Regions from separate parts of the Rhodopseudomonas sp. P1 genome, predicted to be linked through region 2. Evidence: predicted binding sites of a transcription regulator. Region 2 holds the regulator's gene; the other holds the start of a gene.
The links. Region 2 encodes HrcA, which represses chaperone genes, less so after heat shock. Its sites were predicted from a motif close to GTTAGCACTCNCNNNNNGNGAGTGCTAAC; they were not measured.
Positions count from the first base shown of each region.

Region 1: the regulator HrcA is predicted to act here: its motif matches at 4,344-4,372, upstream of groES (co-chaperone GroES).

Region 1 is NZ_CP088006.1:1,287,487-1,294,795, forward strand. It holds gene LRC39_RS06050 (phytoene desaturase family protein) at 1-764, opposite strand, end outside; gene LRC39_RS06055 (hypothetical protein) at 877-2,070, opposite strand; gene groL (chaperonin GroEL) at 2,285-3,928, opposite strand; gene groES (co-chaperone GroES) at 3,968-4,264, opposite strand; gene LRC39_RS06070 (hypothetical protein) at 4,562-5,077, shown strand; gene LRC39_RS06075 (MFS transporter) at 5,119-6,327, shown strand; gene LRC39_RS06080 (protein phosphatase CheZ) at 6,343-7,134, opposite strand.
Region 2 is NZ_CP088006.1:344,550-351,858, reverse strand. It holds gene dnaK (molecular chaperone DnaK) at 1-748, opposite strand, end outside; gene LRC39_RS01700 (hypothetical protein) at 1,083-2,024, shown strand; gene grpE (nucleotide exchange factor GrpE) at 2,129-2,752, opposite strand; gene hrcA (heat-inducible transcriptional repressor HrcA) at 2,843-3,931, opposite strand; gene rph (ribonuclease PH) at 4,086-4,799, shown strand; gene rdgB (RdgB/HAM1 family non-canonical purine NTP pyrophosphatase) at 4,851-5,483, shown strand; gene hemW (radical SAM family heme chaperone HemW) at 5,473-6,630, shown strand; gene LRC39_RS01670 (nuclear transport factor 2 family protein) at 6,635-7,036, opposite strand; gene LRC39_RS01665 (winged helix-turn-helix transcriptional regulator) at 7,035-7,309, shown strand, end outside.

The DNA of each region.
Region 1 (7,309 bases), 940 kb from region 2:
TGATGCGGCCCGCCGTGATCGCCCATCACCACGCCGGAGACGACGCGGCGGAGCAGTACCTCGCCGCCGGCCTTGCGCACCGCGCGGGCCAGCGCGCTCGACAGCCGCTGCGAGCCGCCCTGGATGAAGCGCGCTCCGCTGAGCAGGAAGCTGCCCTGCACCATCGCGAACGGCACCCACCACAGCGCGGCAGGATCATCGTGAACGTAAGACAGGTTGCCGGCGACCGCGCACTTCACCGCTTCGTCGTCGCCGAACAGCGCCTGCAGCTTGTCGCCGAGCGAGGCGTGCCAATCGGGATATTCCGGCGCCAGCGCCAGCACCGCGTCGAGGCCGCCATCGCCAATCGTTCCGGCGAGGCGCTCGAGCTCGCCGAGCCATTGCGCGATCCCGGCGCTGGCGTGGGGAAAGCGCTTGTTGAGCGCGTCGCGCGCGGCGGCGAATTCGTCCGGGAGCGTGAACGGTTCGCCAACCGGACCGCCGCGCATCTGATACAGCGCCCCCGCGGGAATCCACTGCACCGCGTCGAGCACGCCGGCGCGGCTCAAGGCGCGGTGTTTCGGATCGCGGACGTGCTGCGGATTGCCGGTGATATGCAGCGAGCCTTCGACGAACAGTTCGCCGACCTTGTAGCTCGAGGCCGCGCCGCCGACCGAATTACCGCGCTCGATCACCAGCACCTTGCGGCCTTCGCGGGCCAGGATCGCGCCCGCAGTCAGGCCGCCGAGCCCGGCGCCAATTACCACTGCATCAAAGCGCGTCATTCAGCCGATCATCCTGCCATCCAAGGGAAGCGCTTCATTGCCGCATTGCAGCGGCATGTCAAATCGCGGTTCCATGATCTGGCGACGGCCGATCCTGGGCGCTTGCGGCGCGCTATTGCCAGGTCGAGCTTTCGGAATCCCAGCGCTGGCCCTTGAGCTCCTTGGCGAGGGCTGCGACGGCGCCGCCGTCGGGGCGCGGTTCGCCTTCCTCTTCGCCGGGAGCGTCGTCGTTGAGGCCGAGCCGCGGCGGCGCATTCTCGTCGACCGTGGTGTCGCTGGCATTGCCGAGCCACAGCATCAGCTTGTCGGTGCCGCCCGGCTTATCCGCGCTGACCAGTGCCTCGACCGTGATCACCTCGGTGAGCTGCAGCGCCGGGAAGGTCTCGCTCGGCCGCTTGAAGGTCATCTTCAGCTTGCCGCTCGCGTCATCCCACACCGCCGAGGCAAGCTTGGCCTCCAGCGTCTGCGACAGGATGGCGGTGACGGTATTGGCGATCTTCTCGCGATTGAGCTTGCCACCGTCGCGCCAGCCCGCGGCCGGGAACAGGATGGTGCGGTCCATGTCGACGATGCCGTTGGTCCAGCCGGCCGCGGCGACGCCGGGGAACGCCTTGGCCTTGGCGATCACCGCGGCGGCGCGCTCCGGATCGACCGTGAGGTTGATCACCAGCTTGCCGGCGCGCAGCGCATCGCAGCCGATGCTGAGGCTCGACAGCGACACTTCGACATTCTCGGTCTTCAGTGTCTTCAGGAAATCCGAAGCGCCTTCGAGCGCGACGCGGACCCCGACGGCTTCCGGCGACACCGCGGTGAAGTCCTTCGGCGCCTGCGCGATGCTGTCGTCGACCGACTGGTTCTCCTGGAATTCCTTTTCGCTGAGATCGGCATTGTCGGTCGAGGTGATCTCGTGCGTGGCGGTTCCGATCCCGATCACGCCTTTGAAGTCGAACGTCTCGCCATTCGGCCGCTGCTGCAGGCTGACCGACACCGGCGCCTTGCCGCCAAGCGTCTGCGTCGTTCCGGTCAGGGCCTGGCCGTTCGGGGTCAGGGTGACGACGAAGCGGTCGCGGCGGTCGGACGTCTTCGACGGCGAAAAGCAGACGTCGAGCTCGGCAGAGGTGACCGTCTTGCCCTGACGCTTCTCTTTCAGGATGACGTCGGCGCCGTCCATGAAGCCGTCGATGGCGGTGAAATAGCGCGTCTCGTTGGCCGGCGGCGCTGCCGATTTCGTGGCGGACTTGCTCTGAGCCAGGGCGACATCGGTCGCCGGCAGCAGCGCCAGCAGGCTGAACAGGAATGCGCGCATCACGTGAACCTCGCGAGAATCAGGCTGCATCGAACCTAAAGCTTTTTGGGAGCCGAGTGGACAACGGTTCGCCGGGACACAACGCGTCAGAACCGGAAATGCTCTAGTCGATTCGAATTGAATCCGAACCAAGGCGCGCGAGGCGCGGCGCCAAAAAACAAGGCCGCCCGGAGGCGGCCTTGCGTGATCGATCTTCCGTGCGACAGGCGCGGGCTTAGAAGCCCATGCCGCCCATACCGCCCATGCCACCGCCGGCCGGCATCGCCGGGGCATCGGCCTTCGGCAGCTCGGCGACCATCGCTTCGGTGGTGACCAGCAGCGAGGCCACCGACGAGGCGTCCTGCAGCGCGGTGCGCACGACCTTGGCCGGATCGACGATGCCCTTGGCGAGCATGTCGACATAGTCCTCGCTCTGGGCGTCGAAACCGAAGGTCTCGGACTTGTTCTCGAGGATCTTGCCGACCACGATCGAGCCTTCGACACCGGCGTTCTCGGAGATCTGGCGGATCGGAGCTTCCAGCGCCTTCAACACGATGTTGATGCCGGCCTGAACGTCGGCATTGTCGTTGTTGATGCGGCCGACGGCCTTCTTGGCGCGCAGCAGGGCGACGCCGCCGCCCGGCACGATGCCTTCCTGAACCGCAGCGCGGGTCGCGTTCAGCGCGTCCTCGACACGGTCCTTCTTCTCCTTGACCTCGACCTCGGTCGCGCCGCCGACGCGGATCACCGCGACGCCGCCGGCGAGCTTGGCCAGACGCTCCTGCAGCTTCTCACGGTCGTAGTCCGAGGAGGTCTCCTCGATCTGCGCCTTGATCTGCGAAACGCGGGCTTCGATCTCCGGCTTCTTGCCGGCGCCGCCGACGATCGTGGTGTTCTCCTTGTCGATCACCACCTTCTTGGCGCGGCCGAGCATCTTCAGCGTCACGGTCTCGAGCTTGATGCCGAGGTCTTCCGAGATCAGCTGACCGCCGGTCAGGATCGCGATGTCTTCCAGCATCGCCTTGCGGCGATCGCCGAAGCCCGGCGCCTTCACGGCCGAAACCTTGAGGCCGCCGCGCAGGCGGTTGACCACCAGGGTCGCCAGCGCTTCGCCTTCGACGTCCTCGGCGATGATCAGCAGCGGCTTGCCCGACTGCACCACCGCTTCGAGCACCGGCAGCATCGACTGCAGGCCCGAGAGCTTCTTCTCGTGCAGCAGGATGTAGGCGTCGTCGAGTTCGACGGTCATCTTCTCGGCGTTGGTCACGAAGTACGGCGACAGATAGCCGCGGTCGAACTTCATGCCTTCGACGATGTCGACTTCGGTCTCGAGCGACTTGTTCTCTTCGACCGTGATGACGCCCTCGTTGCCGACCTTCTGCATCGCCTGGGCGATCATCTTGCCGATCGGCGCGTCGCCGTTGGCCGAGATGGTGCCGACCTGGGCGATCTCAGCCGAGGAGGCGACCGGCTTGGCGCGCTTCTGGATGTCCTTGACCACGGCCGCGACCGCGATCTCGATGCCGCGCTTCAGGTCCATCGGGTTCATGCCGGCCGCAACGGCCTTGGCGCCTTCACGGACGATCGCCTGGGCCAGCACGGTGGCGGTGGTGGTGCCGTCGCCGGCGAGGTCGTTGGTCTTCGAGGCCACCTCGCGCACCATCTGCGCGCCCATGTTCTCGAACTTGTCCTCGAGCTCCACTTCCTTGGCGACGGTGACGCCGTCCTTGGTGATGCGCGGGGCACCGAAGCTCTTCTCGATCAGCACGTTCCGGCCCTTCGGACCGAGCGTGACCTTCACGGCGTTGGCGAGCACGTCCACGCCGCGCAGCATGCGGTCGCGGGCCTCACCGGAAAACTTGACGTCCTTGGCTGCCATTCATTCGCTCCTGATGTCTCGATGCTGTCGCGATGCGGCTTAGCCGACCACGCCCATGATGTCCGACTCCTTCATGATCAGGAGTTCTTCGCCGTCCAGCTTGATCTCGGTGCCCGACCACTTGCCGAACAGCACGCGATCGCCGACCTTGACGTCGATCGGGGTCAGCTTGCCGGTCTCGTCGCGGCCGCCCGGGCCGACGGCGATCACCTGACCTTCCTGCGGCTTCTCCTTGGCGGAGTCCGGGATGATGATGCCGCCCTTGGTCTTGGTCTCGGCATCGATCCGCTTCACGACGACGCGGTCATGGAGAGGACGAAAATTGATTTTAGCCATGGGCTATCCTGTGTGTTGCTGGAGGGGCTTTGGCGTTCGAGTGCCGGTTCGTGATCGCGGCTCGTATTCGTGTCCGCGTGTTGGCAGTCGTACTGCAAGAGTGCTAATTGTGCGCCCGGGAATATGGCCTGCTGCAGTTCCTGTCAAGCTGACGGGCTTAAGGGCTTGGTGATGCCGGTGTAAGATGCTCCGTCCGCCGGACGGGACACTGTTCATCGGCGCGACCGCATTGCCTGCTGCGGCATTTTGCGGTTGTGTGGGGTCGGGGCGAACGGGGCGTTTGCTCGGGGAGAAATCATGGTCAATTCACGCAACGCACGCGCGTCGCTCAATCTGGGCATGGCGTCGCTGATGGCGCTGGGGCTCGGCGCGTGCGGCAGCATCGGTGGCTTCAGCCTTGGCGGTTCGCAGCCGGCTGCAGTGCAGGAGCCGGCGGCGCCGCCGGAACTGCCCGCCACCATCCGCTCGGAAGAAATCGTCGGCCGCTGGGGCCTCGCGTCGTATCTCAATCCGTCCGACCGGGCCCGCACCGAAAAGGCCGCGGTCGCGCAGTGCAAGAATCCTTACGTGATCGGTGCCGGTCCGACCGGCGGCGTGATCATGCATCTGGCCGACCAGGCCACCCCGCAGGAGCTGCGGCTGAAGGGTTCGCAAAGCGGCAAGAACTATATCGGGCCGGCCGGTCCAATCGGCGAGCAGGACCGCGAGATCGTGTCGTTCGACGGCCGCGTGATGATCACCCGCTTCGTCGACAAGGATGCCGCCACCCGCTACGGCAACATGGTCTATGTCCGCTGCGCCCCGCGCGCCTGACCTCTGCCAAACATCCAGGGCCGATCTGATTCCATGACCCGATGAGCGGACTGCGCAGACTGGTGTCCGGACCGGAGCGCGCGGTCGGCGTTTTGGCGGTCACCCAGATTCTGTGCTGGGGCATGCTGATCTATCCGCCGGTCTTGACCATGCCGCATCTCGCCGCGGCGCATGGCTGGTCGCTGGCCTTCGGGATGTCCGGGTTTTCGCTGGCCCTGGTGATCTCCGGCATCCTGTCGCCGGTGATTGGCGGTCTGATCGACCGCCACGGCGGCAATGTGGTGATGGCGCCGGGAGCGCTGGTCGGCGCGCTCGGCATGGTGCTGATTGCCGGCATCGACCTGTGGCCGGTGTATTTCGTCGGCTGGGCGCTGCTCGGTGTCGCGATGGCCTCGACGCTGTACGATCCGGCGTTCGCCACGCTGGCGCGGCTGTTCGGCACCACCGCCCGGCGGCAGATCACTTTCGTCACCTTCGCGGGCGGCTTCGCCTCCACCGTCGGCTGGCCGGCGACCCATCTGCTGCTCGACGCCGTCGGCTGGCGCGGCACCTATTTCGCCTTCGCGGCGGTGCTGGCCTGTGTGGTCGCGCCGTTGCATGGCTTGGTGCTGCCGCGCAAGGCTGCGCCATCGGTTGTTGCGCCCAGCCCGAACCCGCATCTGATGCCTGCGGAGCCGCTGCGCCCGGAGGGGCGCCCGTTCGTGCTGATCGCGACCGCCTTCGCGATCTACGCCTTGATGCTGTCCGGGGTGACGTCGAACCTGCTGGCGATGTTTCAGCGCGGCGGCCTTGATGCCGGCACCGTGGTGACGCTCGGCGCGCTGTTCGGCCCGTCGCAGGTGGCGGCCCGGCTAGCGGACTTTCTGCTCGCCGGCCGGACACATCCGCTCTGGATCGCGCGCGGGGCGGTGACGCTGATGGCCTGTTCGTTCGCGATGCTGGCGTTTGCCGGCCCGTCGGTGCTGGTCGCCGGCGTGTTCTGTGTGGCGTTCGGCGCCGCCAATGGCGTGATGACGATCGCGCGGGGCAGCCTGCCGCTGCTGATGTTCGGAGCGCAGGGCTATGGCCGGGTGATCGGCCGGATCGCGCGGCCTGCGCTGTTCGTGCAGGCGTCGGCGCCGTTCATCGTAGCGGCGGCGGTGGAGCGGTTTTCCGACGCCACCGTGATCGAGGTCGGGATGGTGTGCGCCTTGGCGACGCTGGGATGTTTCCTGGCGCTGCAGCCGCCACGCGCCGCCGAGCGGCGTTGAGGCGGCAGCCGGCGATCAGTTGAACATCGCGTCGATGTCGTCCTGCGAGGCGTGGCCGTCTTCGCCGAGCGCACGCGGGCCGTTGAGCAGTTTGGCGTCGTCGTCGCGATTGTCGACCACCGCGGGCGCGTGCGACTTGATCTCGTCGACGCCGCCCCAGATCTCCATCATCTGCACGATGTGATGCTCGATGAATTTCATCGTGTTCATCACCTTGCTGATGCGCTGGCCGGTGAGGTCCTGGAAGTTGCAGGCCTCGAAGATCGAGATCACCCGCTCCTGGATTTCTTCGCTGAGCGCCTGCTGCTGATCGGCCGAGTTGACCTTGCCTAGCGCGGTGGCGGCCTGATCGATCGCTTCCGCAGCTTCGAGAATCTGCTGCGTGGCTTCCTCGGTGCCGCCGACGACCGCGCCGAGCTCACCATTGACCTTGGCCATCTCCTCGCCGCTGAAGCTCTTGGAGTGCAGCACGGCGATTTCGCGCTTGGTCTGGTCGATCGCGTTGTGGATCAGATCGAGTTCGATCTTCAGCTTCTCGCACTGCTCGACCTGAGCCTTGTAACTCGCCAGCAGTGCTTTGGTCTCGGCGGCTTCCGCCGCGAGCGAAGCGTCGATTTCTTTGTTGGTACCTGACTCGCCGGTGGCGGGCGCAGGATGGACGCCGTTGACGATCTGGGCTCGGATCGCGCGTAGCTCCGCCATCAGGTCGCGATTAGTCGGACCCGCTTCGAATTCGATCGGTGCGAGCATCGGCGCTGCGCCGAGCGTAAGTTCTTCAATGCGGAAACGCTTGCGTTGGAAGGACATCGGTCGGTTGATCCCAGTTCAAGGCACCGGCTTGTCGTAGCGGCATCTGTTTAACGGTGCGTTGCGGATCGGAACCTGCATTTTCGCTAAGTAATAGGACGAGCGAACGCACTGTTAACCATGGCGCAGCGACATTCATCGAAAATAAACGCTGATCTCAGGAATGGGCGTTCCA
Region 2 (7,309 bases):
CCTTGCGCAGGTCGATGCCCTGCTCCTTCTGGAATTCGTCGGCGAGGTAGTTGACCAGACGCATGTCGAAGTCTTCACCGCCGAGGAAAGTGTCGCCGTTGGTCGACTTCACCTCGAACACGCCGTCGCCGATCTCCAGGATCGAGACGTCGAAGGTGCCGCCGCCGAGGTCGTACACCGCGATGGTGCCGGTCTTGGCCTTGTCGAGACCGTAGGCCAGCGCGGCCGCGGTCGGCTCGTTGATGATGCGCAGCACTTCGAGACCGGCGATCTTGCCGGCGTCCTTGGTGGCCTGGCGCTGGGCGTCGTTGAAGTACGCCGGAACGGTGATGACGGCCTGATCGACTTTCTGGCCGAGATGCGCTTCCGCGGTCTCCTTCATCTTCTGCAGAATGAAGGCCGAGACCTGCGAGGGCGAATAGGTCTTGCCGTCGGCTTCGACCCAGGCGTCGCCGTTGGAAGCCTTGACGATCTTGTAGGGGACGAGACCCTTGTCCTTCTCGACCATCGGGTCGTCGTAGCGGCGGCCGATCAGGCGCTTGACTGCGAAGAAGGTGCGCTCGGGATTGGTGACCGCCTGACGCTTCGCCGGCTGGCCGACCAGACGCTCGCCGTCGTCGGTGATCGCGACGATCGACGGGGTCGTGCGCATACCCTCGGCGTTCTCGATGACTTTGGCAGACTTACCATCCATTACGGCAACGCACGAATTCGTGGTGCCGAGGTCGATACCAATGACCTTTCCCATGGTGTTCACATCCTTCTTTTTGCGGCGAGTTGGACGGGCCCTGACGGCGCACCGGTCCAAACCCCCTAAGAAAATTCACTTGCTCGCGATTTGGCGGCGGTGAGCCTGATATAGGAGGGGGGGTCGGGTCCGCAAGGACCGTGGCGGCGTTTCGATCACGAAAACATGGGCTTTACGAATCGTTACGAACCGCCTGCATAGCGCGCTGCGGCGCGGCTTGCCGGGCCGGCGCGCGCAGCGCATCATCGCAGTCGCCGGCCGTCCGATTTGCAGCACCAAACCCGGTCGAACCCGACCAAACAACGGCCTCAATGCAGCCCCAGGACAACTCGCCATGAGACAGATAGCGCGCTTGTTTGCGATTGCCCTGCTGTCGGCCGCCGCGACCAACGCGGTTGCCGCCGATGCGGTTTACCCACGCGGCATCCGGGTCGGCATCGTACCGATGCCGGGGCTGAACCAGTCCACGGCCTTCCTGGGCTTTGAGTCCGCCGACCAAGGCGTCAAGGTGCTGGTGTCCGAGCTGCCGGGGCCGGCGTTCGATCAGATCGACGCGGCCTTCAAAGCCGCGCCCGAAAGCTCGCTCGGCAACGTCAAGCCGGAGAAGATCGAGACCACCGCCGGCAACGGCTATTTCACCGCCGAAGATGCCGTGGTGGGGCCCGACAAGGTCCGCCGCTACTCGCTGATCGTGCCCGGCAGCAAGCTGTTTTCCGGCTATGTCGCCGTCCAGGTGCCGGCCACCGAGGCGAAGACCTACTCGGACGAGGCCGTCAAGAAGATGCTGTCCTCGGTGTCGGTGCGGCAGCAGGTGCCGGTCGACGAGCAGGTCGCGCAGATGCCGTTCAAGATCCGCGAGCTCGGCGACTTCAAGACGGTGCGGACGCTGGCGCCCGGGGCTGCGCTGCTGCTGACCGACGGCAACGAAGAGGCGGTCGAGACCGGCCCGTTCATGGTGCTCGGCCTGATCGGCTCGGTGCCGGAGAAGACCGACGACCGCGCCCGCTTCGCCCAGCAGGCGGCCGAAGCGATCCCCGGCGTGCGCGAGAGCAAGATCACGATGTCGGAGCCGATCCGGATCGACGGCGCACCCGGATTCGAGACCCGGGTCACCGGCGTCAGCGGCAAGGACAATACGCCAGTGACCGTGGTGCAGTGGCTGCGCTTCGGCAGCGCCAATGTGGCGATGCGGGTGATCGGCTCGTCGCCGAAAGAGCAATGGGAAACCGCGTTTCCGCGCTTCCGCAAAGTCCGCGACGGTCTGCAACCGCGCTGATCAAATGAAAAACGACGCGCAGGCGGCGCGTCGTTTTTTCTCTCAGAGCAACTTGAGGCTGATCGGCGGCGCGGCTCCGGCTCGCGCCGAAGCCGCAGCTCGCCTCAGTTGACGCTGCCGGTCTCGCTGCCGCCGTCGCTCGGCGCCGCCTTGGCGCCGCCCTTGGCGACACCGACCAGCGCCGGACGCAGCACACGGTCACCGATCGTGAAGCCGGCCTGAACCACCTGCACCACGGTGCCGGCCGGCACCGACGGATCCGGCACTTCATACATCGCCTGCTGGAAGTTCGGATCGAACTTCTGGCCCTTCGGATCGAACTTCTTGACGCCGTTCTTTTCCAGCGCGTTGAGCAGCGAGCGTTCGGTCAGCTCGACGCCCTCGATCAGCGCCTTCAGACCCGGCTCGGCATTGGCGCGGGCGTCGGCCGGCACCGCGTCGAGCGCACGCTGCAGATTGTCGGCGATATCGAGCACGTCGCGCGCGAACGAGGTCACCCCATAGGTACGTGCGTCGGCGACTTCCTTCTGGGTCCGCTTCCGCAGATTCTCCATTTCGGCGAGCGTCCGCAGCATCTTGTCGCGCGCGTCCGCAGCCTCGCGCACCAGTGCCTCGTTCGATCCTTCTTCCGGGTCGTCCGGCATGATGTACGGCTTGGAAACGACCGGATCGGCGGCGGCCTGCGCCGTGTCCTGGTTGTTGTCCTTCTGTCCATCAGTCTCGGTCATCACGCTACCTTCTTGAAAAATCTCTGGATCGTTACGGGAGAGCTGGCCGGGATATCGTGGTTTGCGGCGCGAAAATCAAGTTTCGGAAAATCAGCCGCCGAGCATCCGGCTGACGATCCGCGCGGTGTAATCGACCATCGGGATCACCCGCGCATAGTTCAGCCGAGTAGGCCCGATGACGCCGAGCACGCCGACGATGTGGCCGGCACCGTCGCTGTAAGGCGCGATGATGGTGGACGAGCCCGACAGCGAGAACAGCTTGTTTTCCGAGCCGATGAAGATCCGTACGCCGTCGGCGCTTTCGGCGCGGCCGAGCAGATCGATCACCCCGCGCTTGGTCTCGAGGTCATCGAACAACAGCCGCACCCGCTCCAGATCATCGAGCGCGTGCAGGTCTTCAAGCAGATTGGCGTGGCCGCGCACGATCAGCTGCCGGTCTTCGCCGTCGCCGCCGGACCAGCTGGCGATGCCCGCCGCGATGACCTTCTGGGTGAGCTGATCGAGCTCGGCCTTGTTCTGAACCATCAGCGATTCGAGCTCGAGCCGGGCTTCGGCCAGCGTCCGGCCGCGAATCCGCGCGTTGAGATAATTGGCCGCTTCGATCAGCGCCGACGATGGCACCCCGGGCGGCAACGTCAGCACGCGGTTCTCGACCTGGCCGTCTTCGGCCACCAGGATCACCAGCGCACGCTCCGGCTCCAGCCTGACGAATTCGATGTGCTTGAGCCGGACGTTGGCCTTGGCGGTCAGCACCACCGCGGCGGCGCGCGTCAGGCCGGACAGCCGCGTCAATGCCTCGCCGAGCGCGGCTTCGACCGTGTGGGCCCGTCCCACCGACGAAAGCTGCGCCTGGATCGACTGCCGCTCCGGCTCGGTCAGGTCGCCGACCTGCATCAGAGCGTCGACGAAGAACCGCAGGCCGAGTTCGGTCGGCAACCGGCCGGCCGAGGTGTGCGGGGCGTAGATCAGGCCGAGCTGTTCGAGATCGGCCATCACGTTGCGCACCGAGGCCGGCGACAGCGGGACGGAAATCAGACGGGAAATGTTGCGGGAGCCCACCGGCTCACCGGTCGCGAGATAGCTTTCGACGATCTGACGAAAAATCTCCCGCGAGCGCTCGTTGAGCTGGGCAAGGCCGGCATTGGGCGCGATCAGGCCGATCGGGTCGTGCTGAGCCAAATTGTCCTCCGTAATCCCCTTAATTTGTCGTCGCTTCGGCCCGGTTACAAGCGGGGAGCGCATGGCTTTGGCCCGCAACCCTTGCCGCTGCGGCTGCGGCCCCCTAAAAGCACCGCAACATTGTTCTTCCCCCTGCCATAGATGGAGGTCCCCCATGCGGCCGAGCCGCCGTGCGCCCGACGAATTGCGCGCCGTGTCGCTGGAACGCGGCGTCGTCAAATATGCCGAGGGCTCCTGCCTGGTGAAGTTCGGCGACACCCACGTGCTGGTGACCGCCACCCTGGAAGAGCGGCTGCCGCCGTGGCTGAAGGGGCAGGGCCGCGGCTGGGTGACGGCTGAATACGGCATGCTGCCGCGCGCCACCCTGGAGCGCACCCGCCGCGAAGCGTCCGCCGGCAAGCAGAACGGCCGGACCGTGGAGATTCAGCGCCTGATCGGCCGCTCGCTGCGGACCATCGTCGATCTCGAGGCGCTCGGCGAGCGTCAGATCACGGTGGATTGCGACGTCCTGCAGGCCGACGGCGGCACCCGGACCGCCTCGATTACCGGCGCCTGGGTGGCGCTTGCGGACTGCCTGAACTGGATGAAGGCCCGCAACATGATCAAGGGCCAGGTGCTCCGCGACAACGTCGCGGCGATTTCCTGCGGCATCTACAACGGCACGCCGGTGCTGGACCTCGACTACGCCGAGGATTCCGAGGCCGAGACCGACGCCAACTTCGTGATGACCGGCGACGGCCGTCTGGTCGAAGTGCAGGGCACCGCGGAACGCACCCCGTTCTCGCAGGACGAGTTCCTGCAGCTGATGGCGCTGGCGCAAAAGGGCGTCGCCCGGCTGGTGGACCTGCAGAAAATGGCGGTTGGGTGAGTCATTCCTGCCACTTCTTTGCAACGCGAGCTGAGCTAGGCTGACATCGCCATGCATCGTCGAATCACCGGCAAGCTCGTGATCGCCACCCACAATCCCGGCAAGCTGGCCGAGATGCGAGAGCTCTTGGCGCCTTACGGCATCGAGGCGATCTCCGCCGGCGAGCTCGGCCTCGCCGAGCCGGACGAAACCGGCGACAGCTTCCAGGCCAATGCCCGAATCAAGGCCGAAGCCGCCGCCAAGGCCGCGCAGCTGCCCGCGTTTGCCGACGATTCCGGCCTTGCGGTGGATGCGCTCGACGGCGCTCCCGGGATCTATTCGGCCCGCTGGGCCAGGGATTCGAAGGATTTTGCCGGCGCGATGGCGCGGATCGAGCGCCTGCTCCAGGAGCGAGGTGCGACTGCGCCGGAGCAGCGCAAGGCGCATTTCGTCTCGGCGCTGTGCGTCGCCTGGCCGGACGGGCATATCGAAGAGGTCGAGGCCCGCGCCGACGGAACTTTGGTGTGGCCGCCGCGCGGCACCGCCGGCTTCGGTTATGATCCGGTTTTCCTGCCCGAGGGTCACAGCCGCACCTTCGGCGAGATGACCAGCGTCGAGAAGCACGGCCTACCGCCGCTCGGCCTCGGCCTGTCGCACCGCGCCAAGGCGTTCGTCAAACTGGCGGAGATTTGCCTTGCGGGCTAGCTCCGACCCAGCTTTCGGCGTCTACGTGCACTGGCCGTTCTGCCTGTCGAAGTGCCCGTATTGCGACTTCAACAGCCACGTCCGCCACGCCGCGATCGACGAGGAGCGGTTCGCCCGCGCGTTTACGCGTGAGATCGCCACCACCGCCGAGCGGATCGGGCCGCGCCAGGTGAGCTCGATCTTTCTCGGCGGCGGCACGCCGTCGCTGATGCAGCCATCGACGGTGGCGGCGATCCTGGATGCGATCGCCCGGCACTGGCAGGTCGCGCCCGACGCCGAAGTGACGCTCGAAGCCAACCCGACCAGCGTCGAGGCGACGAGGTTTCGCGGCTATCGCGCCGCCGGCGTCAACCGCGTCTCGCTCGGCGTGCAGGCGCTCGACGACGCCTCGCTGAAGGCGCTCGGCCGGCTGCATTCGGCCGAAGAAGCCTTGAATGCGGTAGCGATCGCCAAATCGGCGTTCGACCGCTATTCATTCGACCTGATCTATGCGCGGCCGGGACAGACCGCGGCGATGTGGGAAGCCGAGCTGCGCTACGCGATCGGCGAGGCCGCCGAGCATCTGTCGCTGTATCAACTCACCATCGAGCCCGACACGCCGTTCTATTCGCTGCACAAGGCCGGAAAGCTGCCGACGCCGGACGAGACCGAGGCGCGGGCGCTGTACGACGTCACGCAATCAGTTTGCGCCGAACTCGGCCTGCCGGCCTACGAGATCTCCAACCACGCCCGCCCGGGCGCGGAATGCCGGCACAATCTGATCTACTGGCGCGGCCAGGAATATGCCGGGATCGGCCCCGGCGCCCACGGCCGGCTCGATATCGGTGCGGCGCGCTACGCCACCGCCACCGAGAAACGTCCCGAGAGCTGGCTGATGCGCGTGGAAGCCACCGGGCACGGGCTGATCGCCGACGAACGCCTCACCAGCGAAGAGCGCGCCGACGAATTCCTGCTGATGGGGCTGCGGCTCGCCGAAGGCATCGACCCGCAGCGCTATCAACTACTGTCCGGCCGTCCGCTCGATCCGTCGCGGATCGCGCTGCTGCGCGAGGAGGGCGCGATCGCGGTCGACGCCGACGGCCGATTGCGCGTGACGCAAGAGGGCTTCCCGGTGCTCGACGCCGTCGTGGCCGATCTGGCAGCCTAGCGGACTATGCGCCGATCTCGAGCGATGTGATGCCGTCCTCGCCGAGACCGAACCGATAGGTCAGCCGCGCGGGACTGCCCGGAAAATCGCCCGCGACGCGGGCCGTCACGATCGCGGTCTGTGCGGCCCGTTCGATCGTCAGTGGCTCCATCTGCATCTGATACTTGTCGAGTGCCGCGCGCTTCCAGGCCGCGATCGCTTCGCGCCCACGATGGATCTTGCCCTCGTCGCGGACCTCGGCATCGGCGGCGAAGGCCGCTGCAACATCCTGCACCGCCCGTGCATTGGAGGCGACGAAATAGGCTTCGATGGGTGCCGGAAGGGAAACCGTCATGGGGACCTCGCTCAACTCTCGAAAGCGCCGCAGGATTGCGACGTGACAGAGCTGGCAATAGGCTGCGGCCATGGCAAGAACGCACCAAAAGGTCGGTGACTTACCTCGAAGTAACCCAGCGCACACGCCGCTGACCGCCGCGCAGGGAATCGCGGCCGGCTTCCGGCTACTCGAGGGGCGCTGGAAAATCCTGATCCTGTTTCATCTGTTCGGCGGCCGCGTCTTGCGGTTCTCCGAACTGGAGCGCTCAATCCCCGACGTTTCGCAGAAGATGCTGGCCCAGCAACTCCGGCAACTGGAGGCCGACGGCATTGTGGCCCGAACGGTGTATCCGGAAGTGCCACC